DNA from 3 places in the Halobacillus sp. ACCC02827 genome. Region 3 is predicted to be linked to each of the others. Evidence: riboswitches for the same ligand, from Rfam matches in the RefSeq annotation. Region 3 holds a riboswitch; each other region holds the start of a gene.

Region 1 (7,747 bases), 1.6 Mb from region 3:
TGTGTTTTTGTACAGAGGGCATTAGAGGAAAACAAGTGTTTGATATCGAACGTTATAAGGAATGAGGAAGCAGAGAGGAGAAATGACATGAATCCAACCGTATTGATTACCGGAGCATCGAGTGGGTTCGGCTATTTGACGGCGGTCAAATGTGCGGAAAAAGGGTTTTCGGTAATCGCGACAATGAGGAACATGGAAAAAGCGGAAGTATTCGAGGACGCAGCGATTTCCAATCACGTGAGGAGCCGGATCACGGTTTGGAAGCTCGACGTGACCGATGATGCTTCCATCGCTGCATTTAAAGAAAAGCTGAACGATTTGGAAGCAGTCGACGTTCTCGTCAACAATGCTGGTTTTGCAATCGGCGGCTTTCTCGAGCAGATACCGCTGGAAGCGTACAGACGTCAGTTCGAGACGAATGTGTTCGGGGTCATCGCCGTCACCCAGGCAGTTCTGCCGCTCATGCGGAAGCAGAAGCGTGGCAAGATTATCAATGTGAGCAGCGTCAGCGGTTTGATCGGATTCCCGGGGTTATCGGCATACGTGTCATCGAAACATGCGCTCGAAGGGCTTACAGAAAGCCTCCGCTTCGAGGTCCAGCCATTCGGCATCGATGTTGCTCTTGTAGAGCCGGGCTCGTACCAAACGAATATATGGTCAGCCGGAATGGAACTCCCGGACGCTGTCCATGACCCTGATTCTCCCTATGCTGATTACATAAAAGGACTATGGAATGCGTTGAATGGAGACAGCCGCGAAAATCCGTCGGATGTAGCTGCATTGATGACCGAGTTGGTCGAGCAGGACAGAATACGGAAGCTGCGCTTTCCAATCGGAGCGAAAGTGAAGTTCAACGTATTTCTGAAACGGGTCATGCCTTGGAGAATATTGGAGAAAGCAGTGCTGACGACGGTTTTAGGAAAAGGAAAAACGAACAGGAGGAAACGAAATGACCGCAGTGATGAGTGGGGCAGAAGAGATACGGTTCGAGGGTAATGAGGTAGGGATCCTGGTATCCCATGGATTTACAGGAACGACGCAAAGTATGAGGCCGCTGGCAGAAGCATATGGCCGCGCCGGGTATACCGTCGTCTGTCCGAGACTGAAGGGGCACGGGACCACGCCGGAGGACATGGAGTCCACGAGTCATGAAGACTGGATTCAATCGGTCATGGAAGCCTTTGACTGGCTGGAAGCGCGTTGTGAAAAAATCTTCGTCGTCGGCTTGTCGATGGGAGGGACGCTTGCTTTATATGTGGCAGGGAAGAAGAAGGTCGCCGGCGTCATCCCGATCAATGCAGCAATCGATATCCCGGTGCTTGAGAACAGCTCGAGCACAGAGGAGCGCTTTCTTGAAGCGATTGGATCGGATATTAAAGATCCGGAAAGTGACGAGCTCGGCTATGATCGGACACCGGTAAAATCGATTAAAGAGCTGTCGATGCTCATGGGGAAGACCAGGGATCTATTAAGCAGCATTCATTGTCCGATCGTCGTTTTCGTTTCAAGGGAGGATCATGTCGTGCCCCCGAACAATTCCGAGGTAATCTTTGAAACGGTTTTTTCCGAGCATAAAGAAATTATTCATTTGGATGACAGCTATCACGTCGCAACGCTCGACCATGATAAAGACTTGATCATCGAGCGCAGTCTGGAGTTTTTCCAGACGTACACAAATACGAAATAGCATTCCCCGGGAAATAAAAGGCCTTTGTAATTTCGGGTGGTTTCGACTATAATAGAAGACAAATCAAGAAAAGTAAACGGTATAAAGCCTTCAAGGGGAGCCTCCGGCTGAGAGTGGACGCTGTGTCCAGACCCTTCGAACCTGTCAGTTAGCACTGGCGCAGGGATGGCGGCTTTTTTGATGGTGCAATGCTCAACAAGGGACTCCTCCATCAGGAAGCTTCCCTTTTTGGCATTGCTTTTTTTGTGTTCAATTATTGGGGGTAGATAACGATGAGAAATCGTCGTGTATTATTTCTTGTCGAAGTAGCTATATTCTCTGCTTTGGCACTGCTTTTGGACATCATTCCATTTCTTTCATTCAAATTGTGGGCACAGGGTGGTTCTGTGTCGCTCGCGATGGTTCCTGTCTTCATCATCGCTTTCCGTTGGGGAATCAAAGGCGGAGTCGCCACCGGGCTGCTGCTCGGGGCCTATCAAATCTTAACCGGTGCTTACATCATGACACCTCTTCAGACGTTTCTTGATTACTTCGTAGCTTTCGGTGTCATCGGACTTGCAGGTGTCGCGGCAAAGCCGGTATGGAACGCGGTACGGAAACAAAACAAAAAAGCGATCGTCGGCTGGATCATTGTCGGCTGCTTTGTCGGGAGTCTCCTGCGTTTCTTCGGACATTTTCTCGCAGGGATCGTCTTTTACGGGGAGTTCGCGCCGGAAGGACAGCCGGTCTGGCTGTATTCGCTCGTCTATAACGGGGGGTATATGCTGCCTGCATTCGTATTGAGCAGTATCGTCCTCATCATTCTTTTTCTGCAGCGTCCGAAGCTGCTCACACAAGAATAATACAAGGTTCCCATCCCGCTCCTAGGAATCCTAAACCACTAAAAGCATCGTGCTCCGGCACGATGCTTTTCTATTTTTTATAGGGAGGGAGACCCTATTTTATAGCATATGGGTTTCATGCTTCCTGTAGAAGTGTATATACCATTGCACTGGTTACATAAAAGGAGGGCTGGAAATGAAGAAGCTTTTTAGAAAGAAGCGGTTTTGGTTGATTGTCATTCTTATATTTATCGTACTCGTTTTCATGATCGCTTATCATACATCGTGGAAGAAGCTTCCTGAGGGCATCTCCTATGAAGGGGACGTGCACGAACTATCGGGCGTGGAGTTTTTTCGGGATCTCACGTATGAAGATGAAGAAGGTAATACGGTTCACGACGCGGAGATATTCGATGAAATAAACGCCATGATTGATGAGGCGGAGGATTTCATTGTTGCAGATATGTTTTTATTTAACGGCTACACAGATGGAAAAAGAGATTTTCCGCCACTGTCGGAAAACCTGGTGGATGCCATTCTCGCCCAAAAGGAAAAGCATCCTGACTTGAAGGTCGTTTTCATCACCGATCCAATCAATACGGTTTACGGGTCTTATGAGTCGGAATCGATCAAGCGGCTGAGGGATGGGGGTGTCGATGTCGTGCTGACGGACCTGAACGAGCTCCGTGATTCCAACCCGCTCTACTCCAGCGTCTGGAGGCTTACGGCTTCATGGATGGGGACAGGCGACGGCGGCTGGATCAGCAACCCGCTCGCAAAAGATGCACCCGGTGTCACTCTGCGCTCGTATTTGAAGCTGATGAATATTAAAGCGAATCACAGGAAGCTCGTTGTGACGGAAGATGCGGCAATCGTATCGACGGCCAACCCGCATGACGCGAGCGGTTACCATGAGAATGTGGCGTTCAAGATGACAGGCCCGATCATCCGGGACATTCTCGAAGCCGAGGAGGCAGTTGTCCGTTATTCCGGCGACGCTGATTTCCCGGATTACAAGAACAGGAAATGGGAAAAACAGGATGGTCCAGTGAAGACCAAGTTCGTCACGGAAGGAAAGACGTACCAGGCAATTTTGGAAGAACTTAAGGATGTTGGAAAAGGAGATACGATCTGGCTCGGCATGTATTACCTTGCGGACAGAAAGATCATTGACCTGATTGACAAAGCAGCAGACCGGGGGGCGGAAGCGAACATCATCATGGACCCGAACAAGCAGTCATTTGGACATGAGAAGACGGGGATTCCTAATTTACCCGTAGCCGCAGAGATGCAGCGGCTCGGGAATAAGAACATCCATCTCCGCTGGTATGATGTGAATATCGAACAATTCCATACGAAGATGCTTTATTTAGATAAAGAAGAGGAAGACGTCATCATTGCCGGCTCCGCCAACTATACGAGACGGAACCTGGCAGACTTGAACCTGGAAGCGAACGTCGTGATGAAAGGAAGCGGAGAAGAGCCTGTTTTTCAGGAGGTCGACGGCTACTTCACCAAGCTTTGGAATAACGAAGACGGTCATTTCACAGCGGATTATGAGGAATATACGGATAAGCTGACGTTTATTCGCTATGCCACGTATTACCTGCAGAAATGGACGTGGTTTACGACCTATTGATAGACTACCTCCGGATGATGAGCGTCCGGGGGTTTTTCTGTGTCGGGAACGTTTTATGCTACGATAGAAGGAGGGGGGATGTTATGAAAGCAACCGGCATCGTCATCGAGATCATCGCTGTTGCATCCGTATTCCTGTTGAGTCAAGTCCTGATGTATGGCGTAGATACGGTTCCTCTAGGGATGGATATGGGAGAAGACGGTAAGACAGTCACTCGTCAAGATTGGATGTGGGAGAAAAAGGAAGTTGTTGAGGTTCAAGCGCTCTCCAGTGAGCAGGAAGTCGCTGTTCTTGCCATGGATCAACGCCTCCACAATTTTTTTGCCTGGATCATCAGTCTTCCTCTTTTTCTAGTCATCGGGGCAGGGTCCCGTATTTTCTCAAAAAGGTATGGAACGCGTGCTCTTCTTTCACCGAAGTGGCAGGGAGTGTTGGATGTCGTCGCGATCGCCTTCATCCTCGCCCTATGCATATATGTGGGTTTGGAGTACAAGGAGCTTCTTGAAGAGGCGGATGCTTTATGGCAGCAGCTGAAAAGAGCTGCATAATAGAAGAGGAGTGGTAAGGATGAAATTGGAATTCCGAAAGATCACCGCCTTCGACGAGACAATGGTCGCGGCATACAACCGTTGGGAGAACGATCGAACAATCAGTGCACTTGCAAGACCTCATAAAAATCAAGCGTCTTTCGAGAAGGAACGTCTGCAGACGGTGGATACGCTGACGAAGCGCCTGGAGGACCATGAAATGTATGCCATCATGCTGGACGGGGTCCTTGTCGGTGAAATGAACTTCATGATCGATCCGGAACATCTCTTTAGGAAAGAGAAGGGCTCCGGCTGGATCGGGATCACCATCGGTGAAGCCGGCGCCCGGGGGAAAGGTATCGGCGCTAAAGCGATTTTATTTATGGAGGAGGAAATGAAGAAGATGGGCTTGAATCGGGTCGAGCTCGGAGTTTTTGAATTCAACGAGTCTGCGCACAGACTATACAGCAGACTCGGTTACAAGGAGATAGCCAGAGAAGAAGGATTCACCTACTATGACGGGAGGATGTGGGCGGATATCCGTATGGAGAAGCCTCTTTCGCCGACAGCCCAATAAAAAAATCCCGGGACGGCCCGGGATTTGGCGGTATTATGGCTGAAGGAACATCGCTTCAAGGGCTGGGTCGCCCCCGGCGAAACCTAAGGCAACAGCTGTATATGCTTCATTCGGCTTAAACGTCGCTTGAGGGATTTCAAGGACGACCTGATTCGTACCGGCGACCCGGACTTCCAGGTCGGCCGTCGTCGGCGGCAGGGTCATGTAACGGGTCGCTTTACCGAATGGAACGTTCCGGAAGAGGACGTCCCCGCCTTTGACGGCGACGTCGACGGCCGGAGCGTTCGGTGATAAATGCCACACCCTCACCTTGCTGCTTCCGGAAGAGACACTGCTGCTGTCTACTACCGGTATCAGCTGAAGGTTATTCACAGCTCCTGCTGCGGCTACGGTATAGCGGTTGCCTCCGTCGACGCTCACCTGCTGGGACAAGACCGGACTGCTTGTATCTCCGGCTGCATAGATGTCAATCTTATAAGTGCCTGCTGGAACGGTCAAATAATTGCTCTGCTGTTTATAAGAGATACCTCCAAGAACCTTTTGTCCGTTTACATAGACGTCGACGGCCGGTGCGTCCGGTGAGGCGTGCAGCACCCGCACCATCGCATTCATCCCCGTGTTTCCTCCGGATCCACCCGGTCCCATTTCACTGCGCTCGCTCATGATGAGCCGCTGCATGCACTCCAGGTGTCTCTGGTAATAGTACACATGCAGCCTGGGGTCGATATATTTGTAGTAATTCGCCATCAGATCATACTTCATCGCCTGCCACGCAAGCTGATCCCTGCCATCATTCATGTTCATCATCCCCTCCCAGGAAAAAATCTCTAACACAAGCCTATGCGTGCTTTCCTGGAAAGAGACCAACCATTCTGTTTACTCGGCTTTGGACAACGCTTGGACGGGAGAGGCCTGCTTGTTCAGGAAACTCATGAACAGCGTATGGATGACGATCCCGATCATAATCAGACAGACGCCGAGAAGAGCAAGGCCGCTCGGCAGCGGACTGGAAAGCAGCCACGCTTCCCCGACAATGACGAACAGGATCTGCGTCGACTGTGTCGCTTCCACAGCAGCCAGCTTCCCCTGGTGATGCTGGACGCGGTTCGTTGCAAAAAAGAACAGGGTTGTGGCAATGATTCCGGAGGAAACCGCAACAATCAGCGACTGTACGACCTGGCCGGGACTCGGTGCGCCTGCTTGAACGCCGGCAATGGCACTTAATACAAGCCAGAACGGCAGACTGGCAAGCGTCATCCCGAAAATGCGCTGGAACGTATCCAGCCTGTCGCCACAAACGGCCATCATTTTTCTGTTACCAAGCGGGTAAGCGAAGCAGGCGACAAGCACAGGAAGTACTCCGACGACCCATTCAAGAAATGTCGTGTCGGCGGCCTTTTCGAATTGTATCAAGAACACGCCGAAGAGGATGATGGAAGAGATCGCGAGTGCCCGCCACTGCATGACACCCTTGCCTTTCACAATCAAGGGAGCGATAAGGATGCCTGCGACGATCGTCATCTGCCACGTTCCGGCGACAAGCCAACCAGGTCCGTAAGCAGCGGCATAGGTAAGCGGTGCATAGAAAAGTACAAATCCGACAAAGCTCCATGTAAGCCATTGCAGGGGGGCCTGCTTCATTTCAGAAAACACTTGTAGGAGATTTCTTCTACCGAGTACAATAAAGAATAAGAACGGAATCATGAACAGGAATCGGAGGGAAGCACTCCACATCCAGCTGCCCCCGTCCAGTTCCATCGAACGGTTCAAAATGAATGTGACAGCGAAAAACATCGAGGAAATGATGCCAAGTAACAGCTCTTTCATAACAATAGGACTCCCTTTTGGTATATTATAGTTTTGTTTAGGTTTATTATAATATACTTAATACCTGGGATTTCGGCAACATAAAAATAGGAGAAGAATGCTATGGACTATAATCAACATTGGGAAAACCCGGAAACATTCGCCAAACATGTCGGAAAGAAACTGCGGAATATCCGCAAAGAGAAGGAAATGTCGTTAAACGACCTGGCGGAAAAGACGCAGGTCAGCAAACTGACCCTCGGCAAGATCGAACGCGGGGAGGCGAACCCTTCTCTCACGATCATTTGGAAAATCGCAAATGGACTCGCCATCCCGATCACGGCGCTGGTCGCTGACAGTAAAGAGGTCGTCATTTCAAGAAAGCAGGAGGGCCGTAAAGTATTGAGCGCAGATGAATCGCTGACGCTCGAACCGATGTTTACGAACTCCGGCTACGGTTCGTTGGAGACGCATCGTGCTTTTCTGAAACCGGACAGCTTTTACACTGCGGAAGCCCATCAACCCGGTGTGATCGAGTTCGTGACGGTCATGGAAGGGGCGGCGGAAGTCGTGGTAGGAGAGGAAGTCTATCCGCTTAACGTCCACGACTCGATCAAGTTTCACGCTGACCAGCCGCACGGATATCGGAACAGGGGAAAAGAAGAAGCGGTGCTTCATTTTGTCATGATT
Region 2 (7,747 bases), 1.4 Mb from region 3:
CTTCTCTGCTCCATAGCTTCAAACGGATATTCGGGTCGAAGGAAATTAATGCCCCATGATCTTTGGCATATGTAATCACCCGCTTCAACAATCTTATGTTTTTTGCCGGGTTGATCGCAGCAAATACTCCTGTTATGTGGAGCACCTTCGTATCGCGGATGAAATCCATATTGAACGTCTGTTCTGTGAGTGTCTGTGTAGGGGAATCACTCCTGTAATAGAACGTGCTGCCACTTCCATCCTCTTTGATCTCCTTGAAATTAATGGAGGTAGGGTGTCCGTCCACAAGCTTCACTTCTGATACGTCAATTCCTTCCCCTCTTGCAAAATTGCGAATATACTTTCCGAATTCATCCTTTCCAAGTCGGCTGATCCAAGCAGTTTCAAGCCCAAGTCTTGCGCAGCCAATGGCGAAGTTAAACTCAGCGCCCCCTGCTTTACGCTCAAACGTATGAACATTCCTCAGCGGTCCTTTTTTCAAAGGGTCAAATGTAATCATTGCATCTCCTATCGTCGCAACATCTTTCATTTCCCATCACCATCTCCTTTCCCCTTCTTTAGAGAGTCTCGGATCATCAAAGTCGGCTGGAACCGAAGATCAGACTCCCGTATCTCTTTTTTAGTAATTTGATTGAGAAGCAGTTCCGCGGCCTTTTTCCCCATTTTAAAAGTTGGTTGAGCAACGGTGGTAATGGCCGGAGAGTAAAATCCTGCGAAGGAAACATCGTCAATTCCTATCAACGCCAATTCATCCGGTATAACCACATTCTTCCTTTTGGCATATTTCAAAATTTCGATCAAAACGAGGTCGTTACCGGCCAGGAGAGCATCCGGAGGTGTATCCAATCTCAACAGCTCTTCCAATTGGTCTGTCAGGCCCTGAGGTTCAGCGCTGACAATATAATCTTCTGAAACCGCGATGCCATGGTTACTCATCGCTTCTTTGTAACCTTCGATTCTATCTATCCTAGTAGAAATATGCTCAAGGATGGATGTCGTAATAACAGCGATCCGCTCATACCCTTCTTCTACTAGGTGGTCGACCGCAAGTTTGGATGCTTTTCGATTATCAAGCGATACGGTCGGAATGTGGACGTCGGTTATCGTGCGGTCGAGAAACACGACAGGGTACGAAGCGTCCTTCATTTGTCTATACAAGCTAAGATTGTTCCCTGTAGGGAAAATGATCAGCCCATCCACCTGCTTCGCCCGCAGCATTTCAATATAATGTCTTTCTTTGACAGGATCATCATCTGCGTTACAAATAATCGTATGGAAATCTTCCCCGTGGCAATAGTCTTCGATCGCTCTTGTTACTTCTGTAGTAAATGTGTGCAGGATATTCGCTACAATGACACCTATTGTCTTTGTGGATTTCTGCTTTAAACTCCGCGCTACGATATTAGGCTGGTAACCAAGCTCCTGAATCGAAGCTTCAATTCTTTCCTTTGTCTTTTCCCCCATGTACGTGTAGCGTTTATTCAAATATTGAGAAACCGTGCTCTTCGATACATCTGCATGCTTTGCCACATCGGCTATTGTCACTGTCATTTTATACATCGACTCTTTCTTTTAAGTTTAATAAATCGGTTTAGTAAATCGGTTTAGTGATAGTATAATGCCTTTGTAAGCGTTTTACAATCATTATTTTCAGAAATTTCTACACAGAGAACCCATAAAGTTACTATTTTTGTCACGACAGCTGTATCTTCATTAGTGAATTTCTCGGTTTTTTTTAATATACTTAGATTGGACAACTTAAAGAGAGATGGTGAATTTCACATGGAGATTAAAAAAGATTTCAATTACGTCCCTTGGGTCGTGGGGCTTTCAATTGTCATTAACGCCATTGTTGTGGCACTATTATTTGTACCTGAAATAGAAGGCGATACAGGTTTTGATATTACACTGCTTCCTCTATTAAATGCAGTTTTTAATTCCTTTACGTTCGTTTTTCTATTGGCAGCGTTGTTTATGATTATTCGAAAGAATATTAAATGGCATAAACGGTTCATTTTCGCCGCTTTCACAACAACAGCATTGTTCTTAATTTCTTACCTGACCTACCATTCGATGGCTGAGTCTACTCATTTTGGTGGGGAAGGAATAATCGTACCTATCTATTACTTCATCCTGATCACCCATATCGTTCTTGCAGCGCTGATCGTACCATTAGCACTTGTTACACTATTCCGGGGGCTTTCCATGCGCGTCGACAAACACAGGAAGATTGCCCGCTGGACGATGCCCCTCTGGCTCTATGTCAGCCTGACAGGCGTCATTGTTTACCTAATGATCTCCCCATATTATTAAACGCAAAAAAGATCCAGGAACCTGCAGGTTCCTGGATCTTTTTATGGGTAGGTTTGAGAAAAATTATATCGGGAAAGTATAAGAGTAGTTACATCTATTCTTTTCGTTGTAAGGAGCATTCCATGGATATTTTGAAACATATGTTGGAAGAAGGCTATGGTTCCGCCAGGTTTTCCTCTGTCAGCGGGAAAGAATTCCACGTTGACCTCCATGACTTGATAAGCAGTAAGGAGCTCTTTGATAAGATGGAGATTATTCCACGGGCAATTGAGTATTTCCCCTTTGAAAGAGTCCCATATATCGCCCTCAATGACGGGGAACAATCCTACAAAATTAAACTTATTAAATTATAACCATATAAGAAAGCAGACCTTATTCACCGGCCTGCTTTCTTTTTATTTTCTGCTTATCCAAAACCGCTTGACTACGTTGCCGTCCTCTTCCACGAAGTCTTGGTCTTCCTTCCCCCCATTTTTCAAAATAGCTTTCCAGGACCCTGTATTCCACTGATCACATACGACAAGGACATCCGTTATCTTCATTTCCCAGGCTTTCTCCAATGAAAGGCGCAGTAATGTCGTTGCATAACCATTCCTTCTTTCCGAAGGTCGGATACCATATCCTATATGACCGCCTTCTTTTCTCAGACGATCTGTCAATTTGTGGCGTATGTTGGTAACACCGATTATTCGTTCTTGTTTATCCATCATCCAATAGGTGGTGTCCGGTACCCACCCGGGAGGAAGATAGACTCCTCGTTCATTATTTTCCAGGAATTCTATCATCTCGTCAAAAGCATACGGATCTTTCTCTATGACCCATGGTATCATCGTTTCTCCACTTTCCAGCCATTCCTTATAATAATTTATGTAAGCATCCTTCCACTTCAAGGCAGGCTTCACCAGAGTCATTTCACTCACCTTCCCCATCTCCTTTCACCAAAACGATTTCATCCAAAATTGGTATCCCTGTAGAAGAAAAGCGGGGGATGGATGGTTTTACTAATCTCGCTTTTTCAACCGCTCCTCTAACGACGGACTTCAATCGGAAGCCTCTGCGCTGATAGAAACGGATAGCATGAATATTTTCATTCGTCGTGATTACCTTAATCCTTCGACCATCTGCTACACTCTCGACTCTATCAATCAGAAGAGAACCTATCCCTCTTCCTTCCCTCAACCTGTCCAGAGATACGATTTCCACTTCCTCCTCACTCTCCACGTATGTGATGAGACCGATAATTTCTGCTTTTTCCCCCACATATGTGAACCCATCTAACTTCCTGCAATCGTAGATCCCGCTTGATACGATCATATATGGACTGTCCCAGTTATCCTTAAAAAAGGAATCCCACTTTCCCTTAGCTGTCTCCTGTTTTTTGTATATATTCATGAAAGTGCTCCGTACTTTCTCATCTACTCCCAATCTCCTTCAGAAACAGCGATTTATTTTTCGGGGATACTTTAATGGACTCCGCTGTTCCATAGTGAATTTCCAGGCGGTCAAAGGAAAGGGCAGGTGCCTGAAGTATATCCTTCACTTCCTCCACTCTCCTGATTTGGTCAAGCGGTACACGCTTCCGGAAAGGACCGTAGACGATTTTCAACTCCTCGTGATCGATGATATATCGTGTCCCAAAATATATCCAGCCGACGAGCGCACTTATAACAACTGCAAAGATCACCTTGGCAATGTAAGAATTCGAAAGGCCGGGAATCATAAATACCCCCCACTCCAGTCCGCCTATCGCATCAATAAGTACCACTCCCATTACCAGAACCAAGAAGACGGATAACCACTTGCTTTTCTTTGACGTGAATCGAAGGGATTGCTGATTGCTCATACCATCTCTCCTTTATGGAAATTTTATACTACTACATTCTACGACCGGACCCCTGCATACGTTTCAAGAAAAACAACCATTTACAAAAATTAAAATATTCGCTAAGATGAAGGCATCCAAGACAACTGCATAACATGGAACTTGCACTGGGGGAGCTGCATTTGCGGCTGAGAGGTTTATCCGACCCTTAGCACCCGAACTAGATAATACTAGCGTGGGGAAGTGCAGCCTGACTCTCGCGATCAGACTTCTTTTTTGGCTTTTCTTTTCGATTGTTGGACTGCATTCCCATGGAATGCAGTTTTTTTGTGTTTAAAAAAGGAGGAAATTATATGACTCAAGTATGTGGAAATTCAAAAATTGCCGGCTGCTCTTTTTCTGTCCATCCTATGTGTAATGACTTTCAGGATATGATCATGACAAGCCTTCAACAGACCGACACATCCAAAGTATGGATGAAAACGGATCATGTTACGACGACGGTTCGCGGACGTTTGGAACACGTCTTTGACGTAGCCAAAGCCGTCTTTCACCATACCGCCGTCACAGGGGTTCATGCCGCATTTCAGGGGACGTTTTCCATCGGCTGCCCTGGCGATTCTACTGGTGATGTGTACCTGGATGAAACATCTAACGTGATGAACAGGAATACAGCAGCTGTCAAACAGGCGGTGGCAGCTAAGTTTTCTCTATACCCTTTAGGTGGAGGTAAGTATATGGAAACGATTTACGAAAAGATTGAAAGGATGAGAGAACAAGGCATTTCTGTAACACCTGCCCACTATTCCACCAGGCTGGAGGGGGATATCCACGACATCTTTCACGGTTTGGAAAACGTGTTTAAGGAAACAGAAGCCGGTGGATCCTCCCACACCGTGATGACTGTGAGCATTTCTGCAAACAGCCCATCTAAAAAGGAGGAGGAGGAATGAAGAACTGGAAATTAAAAGAAATCGTCGTCATGTCTGTTCTTGCCGTCGTATTCGCTGTTGTTTACTTAGCTTTTCTACCTGTAGGCAAAGTTCTGTCCGGATTAATGGGTCCGATTGGATATGACTTCATATATGGAATATGGTTCATTGTCTCCATTATCGCCGCCTACATACTAAGGAAACCAGGCGCTGCATTCTTATCGGAAACCATTGCCGCCACTGTGGAAATGCTGCTCGGGAATGCGTCCGGACCGATGCTCATTTTGACAGGCGTCATTCAAGGACTTGGGGCAGAGACCGCCTTCGCCATCACCCGTTATAAGAGTTACCAACTCCTTACACTTATGCTCTCCGGTATGATGGCTGCCGTGTTCAGCTTTTTCTGGGAATATTTCCGCCTGGGGTACAGCGCCTTAAGTACGGATTACGTAGCAGCTATGTTCATCATTAGACTTCTAAGTGGAGCTCTCATCTCCGGGCTGGCAGGAAAAGCAATTGCCGATGCCCTTGCCAAAACAGGAGTGCTGTCAGGATTTGCTCTGGGTAAAGAACGTCGTAGGAAGCGGGCGGCATAATGAAAATGATTTTTGAAGTTGACCATTTATCGTTGACTTATGACCAACACCCGCAGCCGGTACTTAAGGATATAAATTTAAATGTCGCACAAGGAGACAGCGTTTTGGTACTTGGTCCAAGTGGCTCGGGAAAAAGTTCCCTGGTGCATTGCCTGACGGGGCTTTACCCTGAAGAACTTGACGGCACCATGACCGGTACCGTCAAGATAGCAGGAAAAGATGCGTGCACCTATAAACCGGGAGAAGCAGCAAAAAAAGTAGGCGTCGTATTTCAGGATCCTGAAACGCAGTTTTGTATGCTTACAGTAGAGGAGGAAGTAGCTTTTGGTCTTGAGAATTTGGCCGTACCTCCTTCGCAAATGCAGGATCTTATCGAACAGGCGCTCTCCTGGGTTGGTCTGGAACAATACAAGAAAGAAAAAATCCACGTCCTTTCCGGCGGCCAAAAGCAGAAACTGGCTCTTGCCTGTACACTCGTAATGGAGCCGGATGTGCTGATATTAGATGAACCAACAGCGAATCTGGACCCGGTTTCGGCTAGAGAATTCATCGAGATTCTCTCAGAAATAAAGCGTAAGCGTAAACTGACTTTAGTAGTCATCGAACACCGGTTGGAAGGCTGGCTTTCTCTTCTTACACGCGTAATCGTCCTTGAGAAAGATGGACATATGTTTAGTGAGGGACCACTTCTGGAAAATTTGAAAACCTATGGGCCTACCTTGATGAAAGAAGGCGTCTGGCTCCCCTACTCTGCCCGCACTGCCATGGCTCTTGGATGGAAGGGAAAGCTACCGCTGAGCATAGGTGAGTATGTATCGCTGCCAATTCCTTTACCAGCTCCCGAAATAAAAAAGCCGGCGACTGAGGGAACGCTATTGTCAGCAAATAACGTGGCATGGAAAGAAGTCCTTCATAATATCCATTTGGATATCCATCCTGAGGAATGGGTGGCCGTCGTTGGAGCGAACGGAAGTGGAAAAAGCAGTCTTTCCAAGCTTTTAGCGGGTATTATAAAGCCGTCCAACGGAGATGTTGCTTTCCAAGGAAGATCGATCACACGCTGGAAAGAGAAGCTTCTTCGCCGCGAAATCGGTTATGTTTTTCAAAATCCCGAACACCAATTCATAACAGATTCTGTATTTGAGGAAGTGTCCTACAGTTTGAAAGAGCGAGAAATGGATGAACAAGAGACGAAGGAAATAGTCCGGAAGACGCTTCGACTCTGTCAATTGGAAGGCTTGGAACATTCTCATCCATTCCTTTTGAGTCAAGGACAGAAACGGAGACTCAGTGTCGCCACCATGCTCGTTTTGGATGTCAATCTACTTATTCTGGACGAGCCGACATTCGGTCAGGATGCTGGTTCTACCGAAAGTCTTATGCAGATCCTGAAAGAAAAACACGACCAGGGCACCTCCATCATCATGATCACTCATGACATGGAGCTTGTCGACCGTTTTGCAACAAGGACAATCGTTATCCAGGAAGGCGGTATTCAATGGGACGGACCTACGGAAGAACTATGGGAAATAGAATCATTGGAAGATTACCATTTGGAAACACCCCCGAGGCTGCAACTGACATCCTCAAGGGACGCAAAGGAGCGGACTCATGTCTTTTCATAACGTTAACCCGACAGTGAAAGCATTGACGATCCTCGCCGTTGTCTTCGTGCTGGCTTTACGATACGATCCTGTCACCCCGGCGGTTTTCTCTGCTGCAACAATTGCCGTCACTTTTTTGTTCGGAAATGTAAATAAGAAGTTGTATGTGATCTATTTAATGATATTTTCCATCTTCTCCTTTGGGATGTTATGGACAACCATCGCATTCGCGGACGTTCCTGCAGATGCTAAGGAAACGGTTTCCTTGTTCGGATGGGTCGTCCCAAAAGAAGATTGGCTGATGGCATTATCTTTATCCTTCCGCATCATCGCATTTGCATCGCTTTCCTTATTGTTTGTCTTTACGACAAATATGGTGGAGTTTTTATTAAGCTTGATGCAGCAGCTTCGGCTGCCACCAAAACTCGCCTATGGCATTTTGGCAGGCTACCGCTTTCTTCCCATGATGAAGGACGAATT
Region 3 (7,747 bases):
CGGCCGAGACGATATGTATTTATGGAAGAATTGCCGAGGAACGCCAGTGGTAAACTGCAGAAATTTAAATTAAGAGAAGAACGGACAGCTATGTTGGAATAAGGGAAAGCGGTGCTCTCATGCGCAGGGAGCACCGCTTTTTTGTTGTCATTTCCCGGGAAATGTTTCGACAAAATCATAAGAGTCGCTTCAACTGTTTGACCGGCTGCCGCTTCCGTGCCTCTTCATATTGGAGAAACGGACAGCCTTTCTCTTCGAGTCGGGCCAGGACGTTCTTAATCGTGAAGGATTCCGGTCGCAGTCCTTCTTTTACCTCTTCCCAAAATAACGGACAGGCAACCGTGGCTTCATCGGTACGGCGAGCGGAATAGGGGGCAACGATTGTTTTCCCTTCTGCATGCTGGACATAATCCAGATACAGCTTCTCTCCTCGTTTTTTCTTCAGGCGTTCGACTGTGAACAGGTCCGGGCATTTTTGTACGAGTGTTTCCGCCACAGCTTCGGTAAGGTTCCGCGTTTCCTCATAGCTGAAGTCGCCTGCTTGAATAGGGATATGAATCTGCATCCCTTTGTTACCAGACGTTTTGATGAAGCTGATGACTCCGATTTCATCCAGCATCTGCTTCATCCACTGTGCAGCGGTAATCGCAAGTGAAAAGTGTTCCCGGCTTGGGGGATCCAGGTCGAAGACAATTTCATCGGGTAAGGATGCATCTGTTTTGTCAAAAGGGATATGGAACTCCACTGCTCCTTGATTGGCAAGCCAAAGGAGCGAGGGGAGATTATTGCAAAGGATCCGGCTTCCGTCTTTTTCTTCCCATGTGTCTAAATAGTCCGGAGCATGATCCGGGGCTTGCTTTTGATAGAATGACTCAGCAGTAATCCCGTCCGGACAGCGGATTACTGTCAATTTCTTCTCCGCTAAGAATGGCAGCATGTAAGGTGCGATATGACGGATATATTGAAAGTATTGTTTCTTACTGACGTTCTTCCACAGCTGTTTATCCGAGTTCGTGACAGGTACTTCTTCAGGATAGAGGGAAAGGTCCCACTCCATCTTCTCTTTTGTGCAGTTCTCCGGTGTCAGATCAAAGCGGAATCGGTGAAAAGTAGGTTCGCGCATTTCCCCATCCGCTGCATCAAGGCAATGGATATCCGCGCAGACGCTTGGAGTTACATGCCATTTCCCGGCCTGATTTTCTCCGTTACTTTTAAAAAACATCTGAAGTGTTTCTGCTTCTTCGACAGACAGCCCATTTTTGAACTTTCCCAACGTCTCCTCCTTGAGAGTGACGTCATAGTAGCCGTTGGCCGGATCATAGGCTGTCAGACAGCCGGAAACGCTGCGGAAGTTCTTCCATTTCAACCATTGCTTGGACCGCTCCCCTTCGCTGTACAAGCTCTTCTTGTGTTTTGCGACAATCCCTTCCGCCCTGTGAAGCAATACTAATGCTTTTATCTTTTCTAGGCTGGTGTGTACTTCTGAAAGCACGATGTGAGGATGCTGGATGGTTTGAACGAGAGCGTACAGGCTTCGCTTTCGTTCTTCCAATCTCTGTTTCCCCCCCGTCAAATGATCAAATGCGACAAATGTACACGGCCTTTCCCGGGCGGCCCTGGCTATTACAGCTTCCTTCTTTAACCGTCCTCTCGTCTGCAAGCGAGAGAAGTTTGTCTGCCACCGTGTGTTACGGATGACGAGTTCCCCGTCAATCGTGAAGGGGAGCGAGTCGGCTGGGGGAACAAATCCGCATATCTCCGGGAAGCGGCCACTCAAGTCCTTGCCGTTTCTACTCCATAGCTTTATCCCGTCCTCCGAAGCATGGAGGAGACAGCGGAAGCCGTCATACTTCACTTCATAAATCCAATCCGGTCCGGTCGGCAAATCTTCTGCAGCAGTCAATAGCATCGGTTTCAAAGACACCCGCTCCTTTTTTATATGCTGCTTAGTTTACCCACAGCCGGCGAACATATTTTACCGACCTGTCGTGAATGCTAGGAGAAAAAGGAGTCGAGAACTATGCATACGATGTGGAAAGGAACCATCAGCTTCGGTCTCGTCAATATTCCGATCAAGCTTCATGCAGCGACGGAGAACAAGGATATTAAGCTAAGGCAGCTTCACAAAGAATGTAAGACACCGGTGGAATACAAAAAACGCTGTCCGGTATGTGAAGAGGAAATCAGCCAGGAAGAAATTGTGAAAGCCTATGAATATGCCAAGAACAAATTCGTGGTGCTGGATGAAGAGGATTTGGAACAACTGAAGAAGGAGCAGGAGGATAAGGCGGTCGAAATCCTCGACTTCGTCAAGTTGGAGGAAATCGATCCGATTTATTTTGAACGAAGCTATTTTATATCGCCCAATGAAGGGGGATCGAAAGCGTACGGGTTGTTACGCCAAGCTCTGTCCGATACGGGGAAAATAGGTGTAGCAAAAATTATTATTCGATCCAAGGAACAGCTGGCGGTTGTTCGTGTTTATGAAAATACATTGCTCATGGAAACGATCCATTTCCCGGACGAAGTAAGAAACGTACAGGATGTCCCGAATGTGCCGGCAGAGGCGGATTTAGGAAAGAAAGAGCTTAGTACCGCAGTGACATTGATCGATCAATTGACCGAAACATTTGATCCGGGAAAATATACGGACGAATACCGAACCGCGTTGATGGACTTGATTGAGGCGAAGAAGAACAACGAAGAGGTTACGACGGCAGCAGACAAACAAAAACCGGACAATGTCACCGATTTGATGGAAGCTCTGGAGAAATCGTTGGAGCGGACCAAAGGCGCGAAGAAGAAAAAAACAACGAAACGAAAAACGACTGCCTCCACTAAGAAGAAGACGTCATAATCCCTTATGTGACAAGGGTTTGTCGAACGTTTTGACTGTATTATTAAGAGGCGTTGTAGTATAATATATAGTAGATACATGTGGTTCGGAGGGGAAAGAATGAGTGTTCGGACAGAAGAACAGGCAGAGCATTTGATGCGTTCTGCGAAAGCGTCCATGGCTATTGAAGGGTTCAGCTTGAATAAGAAGCAGGAATCATTAGTTAAGAAGTGTCTTACAGGAGCCATATCCCATAAAGAATTCGTCAAGCGGGCTTTGGAATTGTCCCGCCATGCCTAGTTCCAGGTATGGGGGTGAATCCTCCCGCTATTGTTATGCAGGGACTGATGTGCTGATTAATCACTATGACCTTATGGACGACAAGCAGCTGGAGTATATGGAGGCGATCCTTGCCACCCAGCGTTTGTCGGAACTGCAGGAAAAGCCTGTGAAAGGGGACTTCGACCTCAGACATTTGCAACGTATTCACGCCCGTTTATTTTCCGATCTTTATCCTTTTGCGGGCAATATCAGGACAGAGAATATCACGAAGGACGGGTTTTCTTTTGCGCAGGCCCGCTTCATTCAGGAAGCTTCTGTCCCGATCTTTGATTCTCTAATGAAGGAAGAGTGGGCAGGGATGGACAAAGAGGACTTAGCACGGAAACTGGCTCACTATATGGCGGAGTTGAACGTCCTTCATCCGTTTCGGGAAGGAAATGGTCGGAGCTTGCGTGAGTTCATCCGCACAATCGCCTTGGAAGCCGGCTACCATCTGGATTGGTCCTGTGTACCGAAAGAGGAGGTCTTTCAAGCGAGCATCGATTCAGTCAAGGATATCAGCAGTCTTTATTCGGTTATCCAAGCGTCGCTTGTTCCACTTGCCAAATGAGCAAAAGCCGGGGGAATCCCCGGCTTTTTATTCATCTTCTACAAGCACTTCCTTCTCCGGTCCTTCGTTTTCCTTAAGAACAATCTGCCACTGGTCATCGTCTTCATCAAATAGAATTTCCGCCACGGCGACAATTTTGTCATCTTCTACATCGGTTAGAGCGGAAGCCAAGGCTTCGGAGGTCGTCAATCGGGCCCCTTCTACTTCACTCATCTCCACTTCGGAAACCTTATCGGCAGGTGCCTGTTCTGGAAAACTTTCTTTAATGGGGCCGTCTGTCCAAACATCTACATATTTACCTGTCCATTCGTTGTCCGGAGCTTCAGACACCCACATCGCCCGCCCTTTTTCTTCTGACTCTGTAGTCGGAGTGACGACAAGGATACTGGATCCTTCCTGTTCCATCACATATCCGCTGATTTCTGCTTGCTCCGGAGGCGCCTCTGCTTCCGTTTCCTCATAATCCGAGCCGGCTGGTGCAGAACTGCACCCCGCCAAAAGAATCAAACAAGCGGCCCCCATCATTGTCCAGATGTTTCTCATTGTCATTCTCCTCTCGAATACAGATATTATTCAGAATATTGCACATGACAGAAGATACGAACTTTGTTATCATAAGACTCAACCAAGCAAATAGTACGATTCAACTACTAGGGGGGCCTTGTTACAGGCTGAGAGGAAAGCGTAAAGCTTTTCGACTCTTATAAACCTGATCTGGTTAATACCAGCGGAGGGAAGTAGTCAGACGAACGAATAGTTATTCATCGACTGTCTATGATCCGAGTCAGGTCCTCTCCAGGACCTGGCTTTTTTATTTTCCTATGGAAGGGGGGAATGTATTGAACCGTACACGTTTATTGACTATTATGGCACTGTTTGTTGCCATTGGAACATTCGGAGCACAGCTGCTCTGGTTTCCGGCAGGCATCGCGAAGGCATATCCTGTCCAACATGCGGTAAATGTCATGGCTGCTGTGATGCTTGGACCGCTGCCTGCTGCTGCCATTGCTTTCTGCATCGGCCTGCTGCGATTTCTTTTAGGGCTAGGAACACTGTTGGCTTTTCCTGGTGGAATGGTCGGAGCATTATTTGCTGGTTTGTTTTATCGGATATACAAACGGAAAGGGACAGCTGTAGTCGGCGAGGTGATTGGAACTGGAATCATTGGAGCATTACTCGCCGTTCCGCTGGCTGGATTCATCATGGGCAGTGCGGCCGGAGCGTTTGCCTTTGTTCCTTCTTTCTTCATCAGCAGTCTGTCAGGAGCTGCCATCGGCTGGTTTGTGCTGTCACGTATCAAAGCAGAACAACTTCTATTACAACCATAATACACGGAAACTGCTAGGGGCGCGAATTATCGCTGAGATAAGGATTATCCTTTGTCCCTCAACACCTGATCTGGTTCGTACCAGCGTAGGGAAGTAGTCTGGACCTCTGCAATCCTCTAGTAGCTTCCGAATAACCCAGGGAGGCACCACTATGTCATTCTCCACTCAATTAAGAAAAGAAAATCAGGACGTGTTTGAAGCTATTTTTCACCATCCATTTGTTGAAGGTCTCGGAAAAGGAGAACTTCCGAAAGAAGCTGTCGCTCATTATGTGAAAGCGGACTTTGAATATTTGAATGCATTTATGCATGTGTACGGCATTGCTGTTTCCAAATCACCAAAAAGAGAAGATATTGAGCTCTTCAATGACCAGATCAACTTTGTGCTCCACAGTGAAGTGCATCCCCATAACAACCTGTGCCGATATATCGGTAAAGAATATGAGGAACTGCAGGGTTACCCGCTGCCACCGACAGCGGACCACTATATTAAACATATGCTCTACCATGCGCATATGGGCAGTATTGGAGAAATTATTGCCGCCTTACTTCCATGCCCCTGGACATATCTCGAAATCGGTAAAGAACTAACGAAAGCCTATCAACCGGACGAAAATCATCCGTTCTTTGATTGGATCGATTTCTATGCAGAGGAAGAAATAGGCGGATTGACAGGACAGCTTTGTGAGAAGCTTGATGCCTATGCAGAGCAAGCTTCAGACGAGGAGAAGAATAAGATGCGTGAAGCTTTCCGAAAGAGCTGCCAGCTGGAATTATCCTTCTGGGAAATGGCCTATACCGTCGAGGAATGGCCCGTAGCTGAGGGGGTTTACCGATGAACCGAGTGAAGTGTGCTCTTACCATCGCCGGAACGGATCCAAGCGGCGGTGCGGGTATCCAGGCGGATTTAAAGACGTTTCAAGAGCTTCAAAGTTATGGGATGAGCGTCGTCACTTCGGTAGTCGCTCAGAATACGACCGGCGTATCTGCGGTTCATCATCTTCCGGTCACGATGCTGAAGCAGCAGCTCTATGCAGTATCAGACGATATGCCGATCGATGCACTGAAAACGGGTATGGTGGCAACTATCGATATGATGGAGGTCCTTAAACAATGGCTGAAGGAAACAGAGGCTGCATACGTCATGGACCCTGTGATGGTAGCAACGAGCGGCGATCCTTTAATTGAGGAAAAGGCGAGGGATTATCTCAGGAAAGAGCTTGTTCCTTTAACAACGCTCGTAACACCGAACATACCGGAAGCGGAGTATTTGACCGGTAAGGCGATAGAGACGGAAGAAGCTATGAAAAAGGCAGCGGAAGAACTTGTCGAGGTTTATGGAGCTGGTGCAGCACTTGTCAAAGGAGGTCATCTGAGAGGTCATGCGGTCGATTATTTATATGATGGAAACGAGATGACCGTTTTGGAAGCAGAGCGAATCGATACGAATAACACCCATGGCACCGGTTGTACGTATTCGGCTGCGATCACGGCATACTTAAGCCGGGGCGATACGTTGAAAGAAGCCGTCCGTAAAAGTAAGTACTTTGTTACCGAAGCCATTCGTTACTCCTTTGACCTGGGAGCAGGAAGCGGACCCACCAATCATTTTGCCACCAGGAAGGAGACGATGAAAGGATGAACACCATCATAGAAAAAGTAAGAGAAAAGCGGCCGCTGATTCATCACATCACGAACCAAGTGGTCGTCCATTTCACAGCGAACGGTGCGCTTGCTTTCGGGTCTTCGCCAATCATGGCAGCCGCCCATCAGGAAGCGGCGGACGTAGCGATGTTGGCAGACGGGGTGTTGTTGAATATCGGAACATTGAATGATTACCAGGTGGAATCCATGATCTTGGCAGGAAGAGCCGCTAATGAGAAAGGTATTCCTGTCGTTCTCGATCCCGTCGGGGTAGGGGCGACCAAGTATCGTTATGAAGCATTTCAACGCATCGTAAAGGAGGTTCAACCGACGGTCATCAAAGGAAATGCAGGAGAGCTGGCTCGGCTGGTTGATATAGAAGTGGAGACGAAGGGAGTCGATTCTGTCGGGGAAGGGAATACCGGGGAAATTGTTCAAGCGGTTGCTGAAGCATTACGAACAGCGGTCGTCTGCACAGGTGCCGTTGACCGCTTTTGTGCCGATGGAAAAAGCGGTCGGAACGAGAGCGGTCATCCGCTGCTTGGCCGCGTCACCGGTTCCGGCTGTCTCCTGGGTTCCATTCTCGCCGCTGTTCTTAGCGTCGATGGCGGAGTGTACGAGAAACTGGAAACGGCGTTGAAGCATTACGGTCGTGCAGCGGAGCAGGCCGCTTCTCTCCCATCTGTTCAGGGCCCTGGAACATTCCTGCCGCATTTCCTTGATGCACTCAGCCGGGATCTGGAGGAAGGAATATGACACTTTCCCATCGTCTGCGGAAGTATTTAGTCATGGGTAGCCAAGACTGTGTAAAAGATCCTTTGGAAACGCTGTCTGAAGCTGTCTCCGGCGGAATCACGGCTTTTCAATTCCGGGAAAAGGGGGATGGTTCTATGGAGTGGAAAGATAAAGTCGAACTCGGGCGTGCTTTGAAGCGGGTATGTGATGCAAACAACGTCTTATTTGTCGTCAATGATGACATCCGACTGTTCGAAGTTTTAGATGCCGAGGCCATTCATGTGGGGCAGGAAGATGTTCATGTAGAGAGTAT

The links. Region 3 has a riboswitch for thiamine pyrophosphate ahead of thiW (energy coupling factor transporter S component ThiW). Riboswitches for the same ligand answer to the same signal wherever they lie in the genome.
Region 1: linked by a shared signal. The riboswitch ahead of thiT (energy-coupled thiamine transporter ThiT) and the one ahead of thiW (energy coupling factor transporter S component ThiW) in region 3 are both predicted to bind thiamine pyrophosphate.
Region 2: linked by a shared signal. The riboswitch ahead of QRD89_RS10725 (YkoF family thiamine/hydroxymethylpyrimidine-binding protein) and the one ahead of thiW (energy coupling factor transporter S component ThiW) in region 3 are both predicted to bind thiamine pyrophosphate.

Annotation. Positions count from the first base shown of each region.
Region 1 is NZ_CP128168.1:1,316,062-1,323,808, forward strand. It holds gene QRD89_RS06985 (SDR family oxidoreductase) at 88-996, shown strand; gene QRD89_RS06990 (alpha/beta hydrolase) at 950-1,687, shown strand; TPP riboswitch at 1,771-1,870, shown strand; gene thiT (energy-coupled thiamine transporter ThiT) at 1,960-2,529, shown strand; gene QRD89_RS07000 (phospholipase D family protein) at 2,705-4,147, shown strand; gene QRD89_RS07005 (hypothetical protein) at 4,231-4,695, shown strand; gene QRD89_RS07010 (GNAT family N-acetyltransferase) at 4,715-5,251, shown strand; gene QRD89_RS07015 (DUF4397 domain-containing protein) at 5,285-6,049, opposite strand; gene QRD89_RS07020 (DMT family transporter) at 6,128-7,078, opposite strand; gene QRD89_RS07025 (helix-turn-helix domain-containing protein) at 7,181-7,747, shown strand, end outside.
Region 2 is NZ_CP128168.1:2,002,103-2,009,849, forward strand. It holds gene QRD89_RS10690 (sugar kinase) at 1-529, opposite strand, end outside; gene QRD89_RS10695 (LacI family DNA-binding transcriptional regulator) at 526-1,551, opposite strand; gene QRD89_RS10700 (DUF420 domain-containing protein) at 1,783-2,313, shown strand; gene QRD89_RS10705 (hypothetical protein) at 2,436-2,666, shown strand; gene QRD89_RS10710 (GNAT family N-acetyltransferase) at 2,709-3,224, opposite strand; gene QRD89_RS10715 (GNAT family N-acetyltransferase) at 3,226-3,705, opposite strand; gene QRD89_RS10720 (PH domain-containing protein) at 3,725-4,156, opposite strand; TPP riboswitch at 4,295-4,394, shown strand; gene QRD89_RS10725 (YkoF family thiamine/hydroxymethylpyrimidine-binding protein) at 4,489-5,088, shown strand; gene QRD89_RS10730 (ECF transporter S component) at 5,085-5,663, shown strand; gene QRD89_RS10735 (ABC transporter ATP-binding protein) at 5,663-7,288, shown strand; gene QRD89_RS10740 (energy-coupling factor transporter transmembrane component T family protein) at 7,275-7,747, shown strand, end outside.
Region 3 is NZ_CP128168.1:3,429,492-3,437,238, reverse strand. It holds gene QRD89_RS18090 (fatty acid--CoA ligase) at 1-102, shown strand, start outside; gene ligD (DNA ligase D) at 176-1,909, opposite strand; gene ku (non-homologous end joining protein Ku) at 2,021-2,857, shown strand; gene QRD89_RS18075 (hypothetical protein) at 2,957-3,136, shown strand; gene QRD89_RS18070 (Fic/DOC family protein) at 3,186-3,728, shown strand; gene QRD89_RS18065 (DUF3221 domain-containing protein) at 3,756-4,271, opposite strand; TPP riboswitch at 4,371-4,481, shown strand; gene thiW (energy coupling factor transporter S component ThiW) at 4,568-5,056, shown strand; TPP riboswitch at 5,062-5,165, shown strand; gene tenA (thiaminase II) at 5,208-5,894, shown strand; gene thiD (bifunctional hydroxymethylpyrimidine kinase/phosphomethylpyrimidine kinase) at 5,891-6,697, shown strand; gene thiM (hydroxyethylthiazole kinase) at 6,694-7,455, shown strand; gene thiE (thiamine phosphate synthase) at 7,452-7,747, shown strand, end outside.